Regions from separate parts of the Rhabdothermincola salaria genome, predicted to be linked through region 3. Evidence: riboswitches for the same ligand, from Rfam matches in the RefSeq annotation. Region 3 holds a riboswitch; each other region holds the start of a gene.
What was found. A riboswitch is a leader RNA that binds a small molecule or an ion and turns the genes downstream of it on or off. The one in region 3 is predicted to bind S-adenosylmethionine.
Positions count from the first base shown of each region.

Region 1: it holds a riboswitch for S-adenosylmethionine, as region 3 does, so the genes downstream of both, LUW87_RS15555 (TY-Chap domain-containing protein) here and LUW87_RS10115 (TY-Chap domain-containing protein) in region 3, are expected to answer to the same signal.
Region 2: it holds a riboswitch for S-adenosylmethionine, as region 3 does, so the genes downstream of both, LUW87_RS08720 (hypothetical protein) here and LUW87_RS10115 (TY-Chap domain-containing protein) in region 3, are expected to answer to the same signal.

Region 1 is NZ_JAJQXW010000004.1:54,774-58,039, reverse strand. It holds gene LUW87_RS15570 (hypothetical protein) at 1-641, shown strand, start outside; gene LUW87_RS15565 (hypothetical protein) at 803-1,147, shown strand; gene LUW87_RS15560 (hypothetical protein) at 1,190-1,891, shown strand; SAM riboswitch class IV at 2,030-2,135, shown strand; gene LUW87_RS15555 (TY-Chap domain-containing protein) at 2,164-2,724, shown strand; SAM riboswitch class I at 2,790-2,880, shown strand; gene LUW87_RS15550 (hypothetical protein) at 2,888-3,266, shown strand, end outside.
Region 2 is NZ_JAJQXW010000001.1:1,875,006-1,878,271, reverse strand. It holds gene LUW87_RS08735 (ADP-ribosylglycohydrolase family protein) at 1-270, opposite strand, end outside; gene LUW87_RS08730 (hypothetical protein) at 450-1,043, opposite strand; gene LUW87_RS08725 (trypsin-like peptidase domain-containing protein) at 1,290-1,478, shown strand; SAM riboswitch class IV at 1,533-1,640, shown strand; gene LUW87_RS08720 (hypothetical protein) at 1,672-2,439, shown strand; gene LUW87_RS08715 (NERD domain-containing protein) at 2,618-3,266, shown strand, end outside.
Region 3 is NZ_JAJQXW010000002.1:178,012-181,277, reverse strand. It holds gene LUW87_RS10125 (hypothetical protein) at 1-698, opposite strand, end outside; gene LUW87_RS10120 (vWA domain-containing protein) at 920-1,657, shown strand; SAM riboswitch class IV at 1,897-2,001, shown strand; gene LUW87_RS10115 (TY-Chap domain-containing protein) at 2,039-2,602, shown strand; gene LUW87_RS10110 (hypothetical protein) at 2,673-3,104, opposite strand.

The DNA of each region.
Region 1 (3,266 bases), on a different contig from region 3:
ACCTCACTCAGGGCGCTCGATGGTGCTCGACGAGCTGGCTGGCGCTCGAGCGCGGACAGCGTGGCTTCGCCGCCCACTCCCAATCCGGGCTGTCGAGGATGGGCATGTTCGTCACCGGGCAGGTGAACGGAGGTCTCGTCGTGGTCGTGGCCGACGACCACCTCGGACGAGCCGTCGTGCTCGCCCGAGCGCTCGTCGACCCGAGCACACGACGGGGCGAGGGCACCGCAGAATGGTCGATGGCGCTGGTCCGCACGCCCGGCCGGACCCGGCCTGCGCTGCGGTTGCATGGCACCCGGGAGCACGGCGTCGCCGAAGAGGTGATGGCCCGCCTGGCAGGCGAGGTGCCGGTGGAGTGGGCCTTCTCGTTCGCCAGCGGCATCGTCGACCGCCCTGACGTCGGCAAGCTTCTCTACCCGGACGGGACCACCTGGGCCGAGCTCGAGGGCACGATCTACCTCGAGGCCGAACCCGTGCCGGTCCGGCTCGTCGAACTGGCTGCCATCCACGGCAACGGCTTCGAGAACGCCGGCCGTTCACCCATCATCCGGATCGAGGACGAATCGTGGCGCCCGCTCGAGGACGACGAGCTCGCCACGGACCACGACCTCAGCGGGTGGACAGACCGGCATCATGGTTAGCTCCGAAGCGGCCTCACTATTCGCTGCGTAAGGTGCTCGAGCGGCTGTACAGCGGATCAAACGAAGGGGCGAACGGTCAGATTTCTCGAGGGCGAGCGGCAACGCCGCTCTGGCGTCCGAGCAGCTGGCGTGGTGGTGAACCCCGGAACCTGGGAGTCAGGTTGACAGAGATTTCCGAAGAACAGGCGTCGGCAGGCACGGAACGCCGGCTGACAATCGACATCGGCGTCATCATCGACGATGTCGACGCATTGCGTGAGTGGGCTGTTGGCCGGCTGTCGGACGGCTACAGCTTTGAGCCGGCCTGGTCTCCGCCGCCCGAGCTGCGGCGCGAGTTCGGCATCGACGCGGACGACGAGGTCAGCACGGTCGATGTGGTGCTCTCGACGTCTGACTATGTCTTCAGGGTCGACACCGAGGAGGGAGTCGTGAACCTGTTGGAGACGGTTCTGGGTGAGTGGGTCGGACACCAGGTCCCGGGCATCGACGTCGTGACGATCTGGTGACCTCGCTGATCCCTGCAGATGCCCATTCCTAGACTCCCTCCCATGAACGAAGACGCCCCAGTTCGGCCGTCCCTCGTCGATTACATGCAGGACCTGGCGGTATCGCTCCCAGAACCCTGGGGTGACGTGGCCGACAGCTCATGCAGCACCGTGCGGAAGGTGTCGAGCCTCATTCGGGCAGGGGGCAACAAGGTGATGTCGCCCAAGCTCCGTGAGGAGCTTGCGCGCGCAGCGGCAGCGGCCGGGCTCGAGACCGATCGGCCGCTGTCAGATCCGACCCTGACTCCAGACTGCTGGGTCCGGTTCGCCAAAGTGCCGTTCGCCGACGTCGGTCTTCTTGTGCCCAGCGAGAACGACCTTCGGCGCTGGGTCCTCAGTCGGGTAGGCCGACCCGGGCCATTCGTTCACTGCGACAGTCCCCAGGTCGAGTTCAGCATTCCTGGTCGCAAGCAGCGCATCGATCTGCTCCTCAAGGAGAGGGGCTCCGCTGGCCGGTGGACAGGCCTGGTCGTCGTCGAGTTCGAGCTGAGCAGCCCATCGGGCACGGTCGGGCAGGTGATCGACTACCTCAACCTCCTCGCCAAGACCGACATGGCGCAGGGCAAGTCCCTTCGCGGGGTCATCGTCTCCGCTGGCCGGTACCCCCGAGAAGACCAGCATCTGGACCGGGAGCAACCATGGCCGATCGAGTGGTGGGTCCTGAACGCGCATCTCGAAAAGGTGGCCGAGTCCCCGTCGCCATGACTTCCTAGGCCCTGCAGCACTACGAGGAGTGGTGCGAAGCCTGGGTGATGCCGGGGGCGCGGCGGCGCGGGTGCCTAGCAGAACCCTCCTGCCACGGTCCGGCGGAAGTGTCACACCCCCTTTGTAGTGTGAGAGGTGGCTCAAGAGCGGACGGCGTGAGAGGTACTCGGCCTGTCGTCCCGGCAACCGTCCACCAACGGTGCCCCGAGGGAAGAGCCGGCCCCTGTCACGGCAAAGGTGGGACACCCGAGGTGTCCCAGAGAGGACCCTCGATGCACACCGACCCCCACGGCTTCCTCGGCGAGGCCGACGCCGACCAGCGCGCTCCCGTCAGCGAATCGTTCCTCGTCAGCATCAGCGGGGGCGGCGGGGTCGACGCCTTCCGTTGCGCCTTGGTGCGCAAGTTCGCCGACCTCGTGGGACGCGGCTCGCACTGCGTGATCCTCGAGCGCACCTTCCTAGAGCGCCACTACACCCAGGCCCTGCTCACCCCAGTAGGTGCCCACGTCGAAGCCGTCGGCCACCGCTACCTCGAACCCGTAGGTCTCGAGCTCAGCGGCGACCAGATCGACGAGCTCACCCGGCGGGGCTGGCAGCCGCCCCTGGATCCCGACGAACACGACGGCGCACCCGAGAACTGGTGGATCGAGGAGCCGGGCCCGCATCATCTCGATGCCACCGCCGATCAGCTGTTGTCGACGCTGATCGGCGTGTACGGGCTCACGGCCGACGAACCGGTGTCGGTGACCGTCTTTCCCGCCGACTGCCAGGAGTGGGAGTGGGTGGACGACCCCACCGAACCCTTCGGCGGGTACATCGACAGCCTCGAGTGACACCCACCCACACTCCGCCGGCGACTGTGCGGCACCTATCCGACGCAGTCATGCGCTGGCTTTGCATCTCATCTTGACGACCTGAGGGGCCTGGCCCTGTGACGGTCGGGCAACCGACGCCTCGGCGCACGGTGCCACCGCCAGGACCGATGAGGAGGACACCATGTCGAACCCCAGCCCGTACTCCGTCACTGCCCGCGCCATGGTGAAGGTCACCGACCTCGATGCTCTCGTCACCCAGATCGACCGGCTCGTGAAGCTCAGCCCCAAGATCGAGCCCATCGAGGACGGCACCTACCGGGACGGGTGGGAGCGCCGCGAAGGCAGCTTTGTGCACCTCGACGACGACCCGAGAGACATGGTCAGGTTCGCTCTTGGGCTCCTGCATCTCGGGGCGAAGGGCATCGACGTCGAAGCCGACGGCTGGGTCGTCGACGACTCCGGTTCCAGCTTCGAGATCGAGCTGCAGGTCGGGGAGTGCGAGGTCGTTGGTCCCCAGAGCGCGGCCGACTGGCTCGGGGAGTTGGAGGGCTCCTCGGCGA
Region 2 (3,266 bases), on a different contig from region 3:
TCGCCAGAGCACGTAGCGCCGGAGGTGGTCGGCGAGGTCGAGCTCGTCGCAGTCGACGAGCGACTCGGCCATGCACAGCGCCATGGAGGTGTCGTCGGTCCACTCACCTAGCTGGAGCCGGAACGGCCCGCCGCCGACCATGTCCGTAAGTGGCGCGAAGCTCCCGGGGGCCCGGAACTCGACGGTCGTGCCCACCGCATCACCGGCGGCGAGGCCCAGAAGCGCGCCGATGGAACGGTCTTCGCGGCTGTGGCCTTCGATTCGACTCATGGAGCCATTGTCGCCGCAGGTTGGGACACCGAGGAGCCCGGACCAGGCGGTCAGCGCAGGGACCGTGGTTGCCAGGTGCGGAGCGTTCGACGAGCCCCATCGGCCGCCCTGCGTTCGTTCCGCGACTGGTTCCGCCTGGTGGCGGCGCGAAGCGTCCACGTGCTTGGCGTCGTCTCGGTTCAGTCTCCCAGACTGAGCGACACGTTCCAGTTTCGCTCTTCGAGTTCGGTCCGGCTGTAGCTCAGCTCACCGCGCCGCCCGACCTCGATCACGTAGAAGTCTTCGCTCGGCACGTCGACCTCGAACACGACCGTGCAGCCAAGGAACTCGAACATCAGGTCCGCCAGCTCCTCGGGGGACATGTCGTCGCTGTCGTCATCGCTGCGTCCGTCGCCCCTTTCCTCGGTGGCGTTGTCGCCGAAGTACTCGTCGATGACGATGTTGGCGCTGGTTCCTGAGGCGACGATCTCGCCGGAACCGTTGCGGACGGTCACGTTCATCCCGGGCCCGAAGTCCGAGTAGCCCCCGGTGCCGCTACAGGTCTCGGGACCTCCCCGGATGCTGTCCGTGTCCGACAAGGCGAACTCGCCCGTCAGGGTCAGCCCGTCGTCTTCGCTGGCCACAACGAGGGCGAGGGCCAAGGCGCCCAAGCTGACGACCGCTGCGGCCACGATGCCACCGATGACGAGAGGTCGTCGGCGTGTCTCGTCGGCCTGGTTGATCGCCGGCGGCGAGAGGTGGCCCTCCGCGTCTGGCGCCTCGGCGGGGGGCATCCGCTGCGATGCGGCAACGGGTACCTCGTCGTCAGGTCCGTACCACTTGCCGTCGGGGCCTTGCCGCCATCCGTCCGCCGGGGGTGGTGTGTCGCTCATGTTGTCTTCCGCCTTCTGTCGCCCGACGACGACACTGGGAGCTGACCGCCGTCAGCTGCTTTGGTCGTCGACGTGTGACAACGACCCCGCGCCGTCAGAGTACGCGGCGTCGCCGACGCAGGCCGTCCAACCCCGTAGTTCCGAGTGATGCGCACCACCGCCCGAGTCGAGCCGGGCAACTCGGGCGGTCCGCTCCTCGACGCGAACGGAGACGTGGTTGGTGTCGTGTTCGCCATCGAGACGGAAACGGGGTACTCGCTGGTGATCCCCATCGGTGTCGTCAAGAGCCTCGTGGCGAACCCGGTCCAGTTCCGACCGGTCGTTGCGTGTGAGTGACGGATCGGCGGCCCCCACGGGCGCTGTCTCACCCCCTGCGTAGGGTGAGAAGTGGCTCAAGAGCGGACGACGACTCGGGTACTCGGCCCGTCGTCCCGGCAACCGTCCACCAGCGGTGCCCCGAGGGAAGAGCCGGCCCCATCCACACGGCAAAGGTGGGACGCCTCGGCGGTGTCCCGGAGGAGGACACCCGATGCACCCCCACGAGTCCAACGCCCCCGAGATCGAGTGGGTGTTCGGCTGCAACACCGTCCTCGGCTACGTCGCCGCCGGCCAACGCCACTCCCGGTTCAACGGCCATCGCGTGCCCTATCGACCGGATCCCGACCTCACCCGCGGCGCCCGTTGGTGCTCGACGGACTGGCTGACCATCGACCGGGGCCAACGTGGCTTTGCCGCCCGGGATCAGGCCGGGCTCTCTCGAATGGGCATGTTCGTCACCGGTCAGGTGGACGGCGGCCTCGTCGTGGTCGTCGACGACGAGGACCTCGGACGAGCCGTCGTGGCGGTCCGCGCTCTTGTCGACTCGAGCGCACGCCGCGGCGACGGCCCGACGGAGTGGTCGATGGCCCTGGTGCGCGCCACCGGTCGGACTCGGCCGGCGCTACGGCTCGGCGTCACCCGCGACGACGATGCCATCGAGCGCGCTCTCGCTCATCTGACCAGGGAGGTGCCGGTGGAGTGGGCCTTCTGGTTCGCCAGCGGCATGGGCGACCTCCCCGACGTCGGCAAGCTCCTCCACCCGGACGGGACCACCTGGGCCCAGCCCGAGGGCGCGATCTACCTGGAGTCCGAACCCGTGCCGGTCCGGCTCGTCGAGCTGGCGGCCATCCACGGCAACGGCCTCGCGAGCACCGGACCCTCACCGATCATCCGGATCGACGACGAGTCGTGGCGACCCCTCGAGGACGACGAGCTCACCACCGACCACGACCTCAGCCCCTGGCTGCAGCCGGATTGAGTCCGCGAGGGATCCGACCGCTTCGACGGAGGGAGGACAGCTTGGTGCCCGGCGCGAGCGGTCGCCCCCTGCGGTCGTTGGGCGTGGCAGGCTCGCTGACGCCCCGCCCTGGACCAGCGGCGAGGACGGAAAGCGGCGGAGCGACGGCCACCGGCAGTCGAGAAGGGCAGTCACCACGATGGGCACTCTGATCCCCGAGGACTTCGACCTCGACACGCTGGCCAACGACGCCGAGCGGGTGGTCGTGCGAGCCCTCGTTGACGGCCTGTTCGACAGCTGGCTCGTCATCCCCGACGTCGGCCTGCACACGAAAGCCAAGGACCACCAGAGCGACATCGTGCTCGTCCACCCCGAGATGGGCGTCGTGTTGCTGGAGGTGAAGGGCCACCGCATGGCCATCCGCCAGGGCCAGTGGGTCGGCCAGGAGGGCACGCCCCTCAAGCCCCAGCCCGTCGCCCAGGCCAAGGACAACGCCTACGCCCTGCGCCGCCGCATCCGCAAGGAGGTCGACGGCCTCGACCACCTCGAGGTCGAGTACGGCATCGCCCTGCCCAACACCCGCGCCGTCGACGGCAACCTCCCCACCGACGTCGACCCGGCCCAGGTGCTCGTCTCGGAGAACCTGGCCGGTGGCGGTGCCGTCACCGACGCCGTCGAGCACCTGGCCCTGCTGCGGCGCTGGTCCACGCCGCTCACCCAAACCCAGCTCGAGGGCATCGTCGCCCTGCTGCGCCCCGACGTCGACTTCGCCTGGGACCCCGAAGCCCGCACCACCGCCACCCGCGAACGCCTCCGTGAGCTCTGCGAGACCCAGGTCGGTGCCCTCG
Region 3 (3,266 bases):
CCCTCGAACAGCGCCAACACCCGCTTGCCGGCACGTTGGCGGCGTCGCCGCACCGCGTCGGGGCTCACCTCGCCAGCGCAGTGGTCGAAGTAGCCGTCGCGGCGTCCAGCGAACCACAACGCCGGCCACAGCGCGGCCTGTTCCTCGGTGGCGCCAGTCTTGGGGACCGGCACCCCTGTGGGTAGCGGCGCAGCGTCGAGGCGCACGGTGAGGAACGTCAACGCTGCGCCGAGCACCCACCCGTCGTTGGGGCCTTCCGGCGCTAACGGCTCCATCGCCGCACGGAGAGCGTCACCGGTAGTGCCCAGGCGCTCGCTGCGCTCGACAAGTTCCGCGGTGCGGGCGAGATAGTGGTTGGTCAGATCCTCGTCATCGGGATCGTCCCACAGCGACACACGCTTCGGACGACCGAGGTCGAGAAGCTTGGGAACCATGCGCCGCATGGTGAGCGTGGCATAAGCAGCCACGTTGAGACTCGGCCAAGGCTCGTTGCGGCGCCGGCCGGCACCAAGCATCGCCTCCCTAGCCTCCGCCACCAGCGCCTCCACCATCAATGGCGCCCCTGCTAAGTCGTGCGGACGAAGCACCAGCCGGGCGACGTGGGACGGGCCCCGGTCGGCATCGGGCTCGCCGAACCAGGCCTCGATCGCTGAGATCTGCTCTGCGCAGGGGTGCCGTGAGGCGGTCTCCGCCGACATGTTGCATGGATCATGGCAGACGTCGGTGACATCCAGCGGTGCTTAGCCGGCCCGACGACTCCTCATGTCGCGTCGAAGAGGGCGTGACGGACCCGAGTTCATCGGGGCGCTTCGCCGGGGCCCACCCGGAGCGGGAGCAGCGTTCCAACCCAAGCAGCTTCGTTCAGGGTGATTACCAGAGCTCGCGCACATCGCATGACCCATCTGTCGTTAGTTCCCACATGAACGACAACCTGAGCCCTTCCGATGCCGACCCCGTCAACGCCGAGGACACCCCGACAGCGCACCTCTACGTGCTGATCGACCGGTCGGGGTCGATGTCGACCATGGTCCGCGACGTCATCGGCGGCTTCAACCGACTCCTCAGCGAGCAGAAGGCCGAGGGACCCGACGCTCGCATGACCCTCGTGCTGTTCGACAGCCAGGACCCCGAGGAAGTCGTGGCCGATGCAGTGCCCATCAGCGAGGTCGTACCCCTCGACGAGCGCACGTTCGCGCCCCGGGGCGGCACCCCACTGCTCGACGCCACCGGTCGTATCCTTGTGCGTGCAGCGGTGCGCGCCGAGCACCTCCGCACCCTCGACCAACCCGCCGAACGCATCCTCGTGGTGACCATCACTGACGGCGAGGAGAACCAGTCCCGGGAGTACACCCTCGACACCGTGGGCCGACTCGTCGGCCAGCGTATGGAAGAGGGCTGGACGTTCGCCTTCCTCGGCGCCGGCCTCGATGCCTACGGCGAGGCACGCGGCATCGGATACGACGCCAGATCGGTGCAGGCGTTCGCCCCGGATGGTGCCGGTGCAGAGGCGGCGTTCGAGTCGATGTCGAAGTCCACGTCGGCACTGCGTCGCAAGAATCGCGCCAAGCAGGCCATTGACACCGGGGACTTCTTCGAGGGGGACAAGCCGGCCGAAGTCGAGCGCAAGCGCCAGGAGCGCCGCCGCCGGTCATCCTGACGAAGGCAGGCCCGGGTGGTGGGTGTGGCGGCCCACCGCCCGGCACCCGTAGCCGATCGCGGCGGCCGGGTTCGGAGCAGCCACCCCGCTGCGCAAGAGGTGACAGGCCATGGATTTCCGGTTAGGGGCGTGCTCGTTCTCACGGCGGTAGCGAGATGAAGCGTCATTGCTTGCAGCGGCATCAGCCGGACAGGACCAGGGACGACCGCCGGCATCAACACTCCGATATGCTCTCCGCAGCTCAAGAGTGGGTGCGCATGTAGGTACTTGGCCTGCACCCCAGCAACCGTCCACTAGCGGTGCTCCGAGGTAAGAGCTGGCCGGGCAACCGGCAAAGGTGGCACCGCCGTAGGTGCCCACGAGCATCTTCTGAGGACACCCATGGCCACGTCAGCGTCCCCTCTCGACGACCCCCGAGAGCTACCCAGCCCGCCCCCACAGGAAGGGCGGTTCCCGCTCACTGCCCACAAGCCCGGCGAGAACCTCCTCGACCGCCTGGAGGCCCTCCTCGCCCAGCTGCAGGCCGACGGGGCGTGGGTGGCGATCATCGCCCCCGAAGGGCGACCCGAGGTGTTCGTGCAGTGCATCGTCACCGAGGTCGGCGTGCACCTCGAAGCGGTCTCCAACACCTACCTCACCGGCACACCCTGGGCGCTGACCCCTGCGCAGCACGAGAACCTCGTACGCCTTGGGTGGACGCCCCCCAACCTGGCCGAGGACCCCTCCCTACGTCCCCCCGACTGGGACGACGCCCCCGACATCGCCCGGCACTGGTGGCAAGACATTGGAGGGGCTGACGCCATCACACGCTCGGCCCACCTCCTGCTCACCACCCTCATCGAGGTCTACCGCCCCGGTGAGGTGCCACTCGAGGTCGAGACCTTCCCGGCTGCCTGCCAGGTGTGGGCCTGGGAGGACGGCGTCCTGGAAGCTCTCGACACCTAACTCAAGGTCATCCGACCCCGCCCCAGAACCAGGTGACCACCTGTGATGGGTCGTTGGGAGGCCCAACGGGTCAAACGTTGGGGTCGAGCCCGACGGTCAAGTGCGGAAGATCGCCGGCAAAGAATTCCTTCGGAAGCTCCGACTGAACGACCTGGTCGGTGATGGCCGCTTCGGAAGGTGCGCTAACGACGGCCTTGCACGTGCCCCAGCAGCCCACAACGACTCCACCCCACTCGCCGAAAGCGTCGAACTCCTCTGGAGACGGATCCCGCATCCGGTCGACCAGCGTGGAGGCACGGGGCTCTGGACCGGACGGGCCGGACAGGTCGGTGCCAACTGGGTCCGTGGTCTCACCCAGGACATCGAACCCGTTCATGACCCAGTCAGTCTCCGCAGCGTATGGAAAGAACTCGTCCACCCCGTACTGGTCCACGTCGTCAGTACCCAATCCCGCCAGGAAGATGTTGAGGTAGAAGGAGCATTCCACGACAAAATTCGGCATCTATGAATCCCCATTTTTCCGGGCAGGTGTGAGCTCAACGAAACGCAGGGGCCCAACCCCTCATCTGCTTCGGCCCCTGTAGCTTGTCACCGAGGGGGGGCGCCTGTAGATCCGCCCAATGTCAAACATGCTGCCGCTGCCCCGCATCTGAGTGCACCCCGG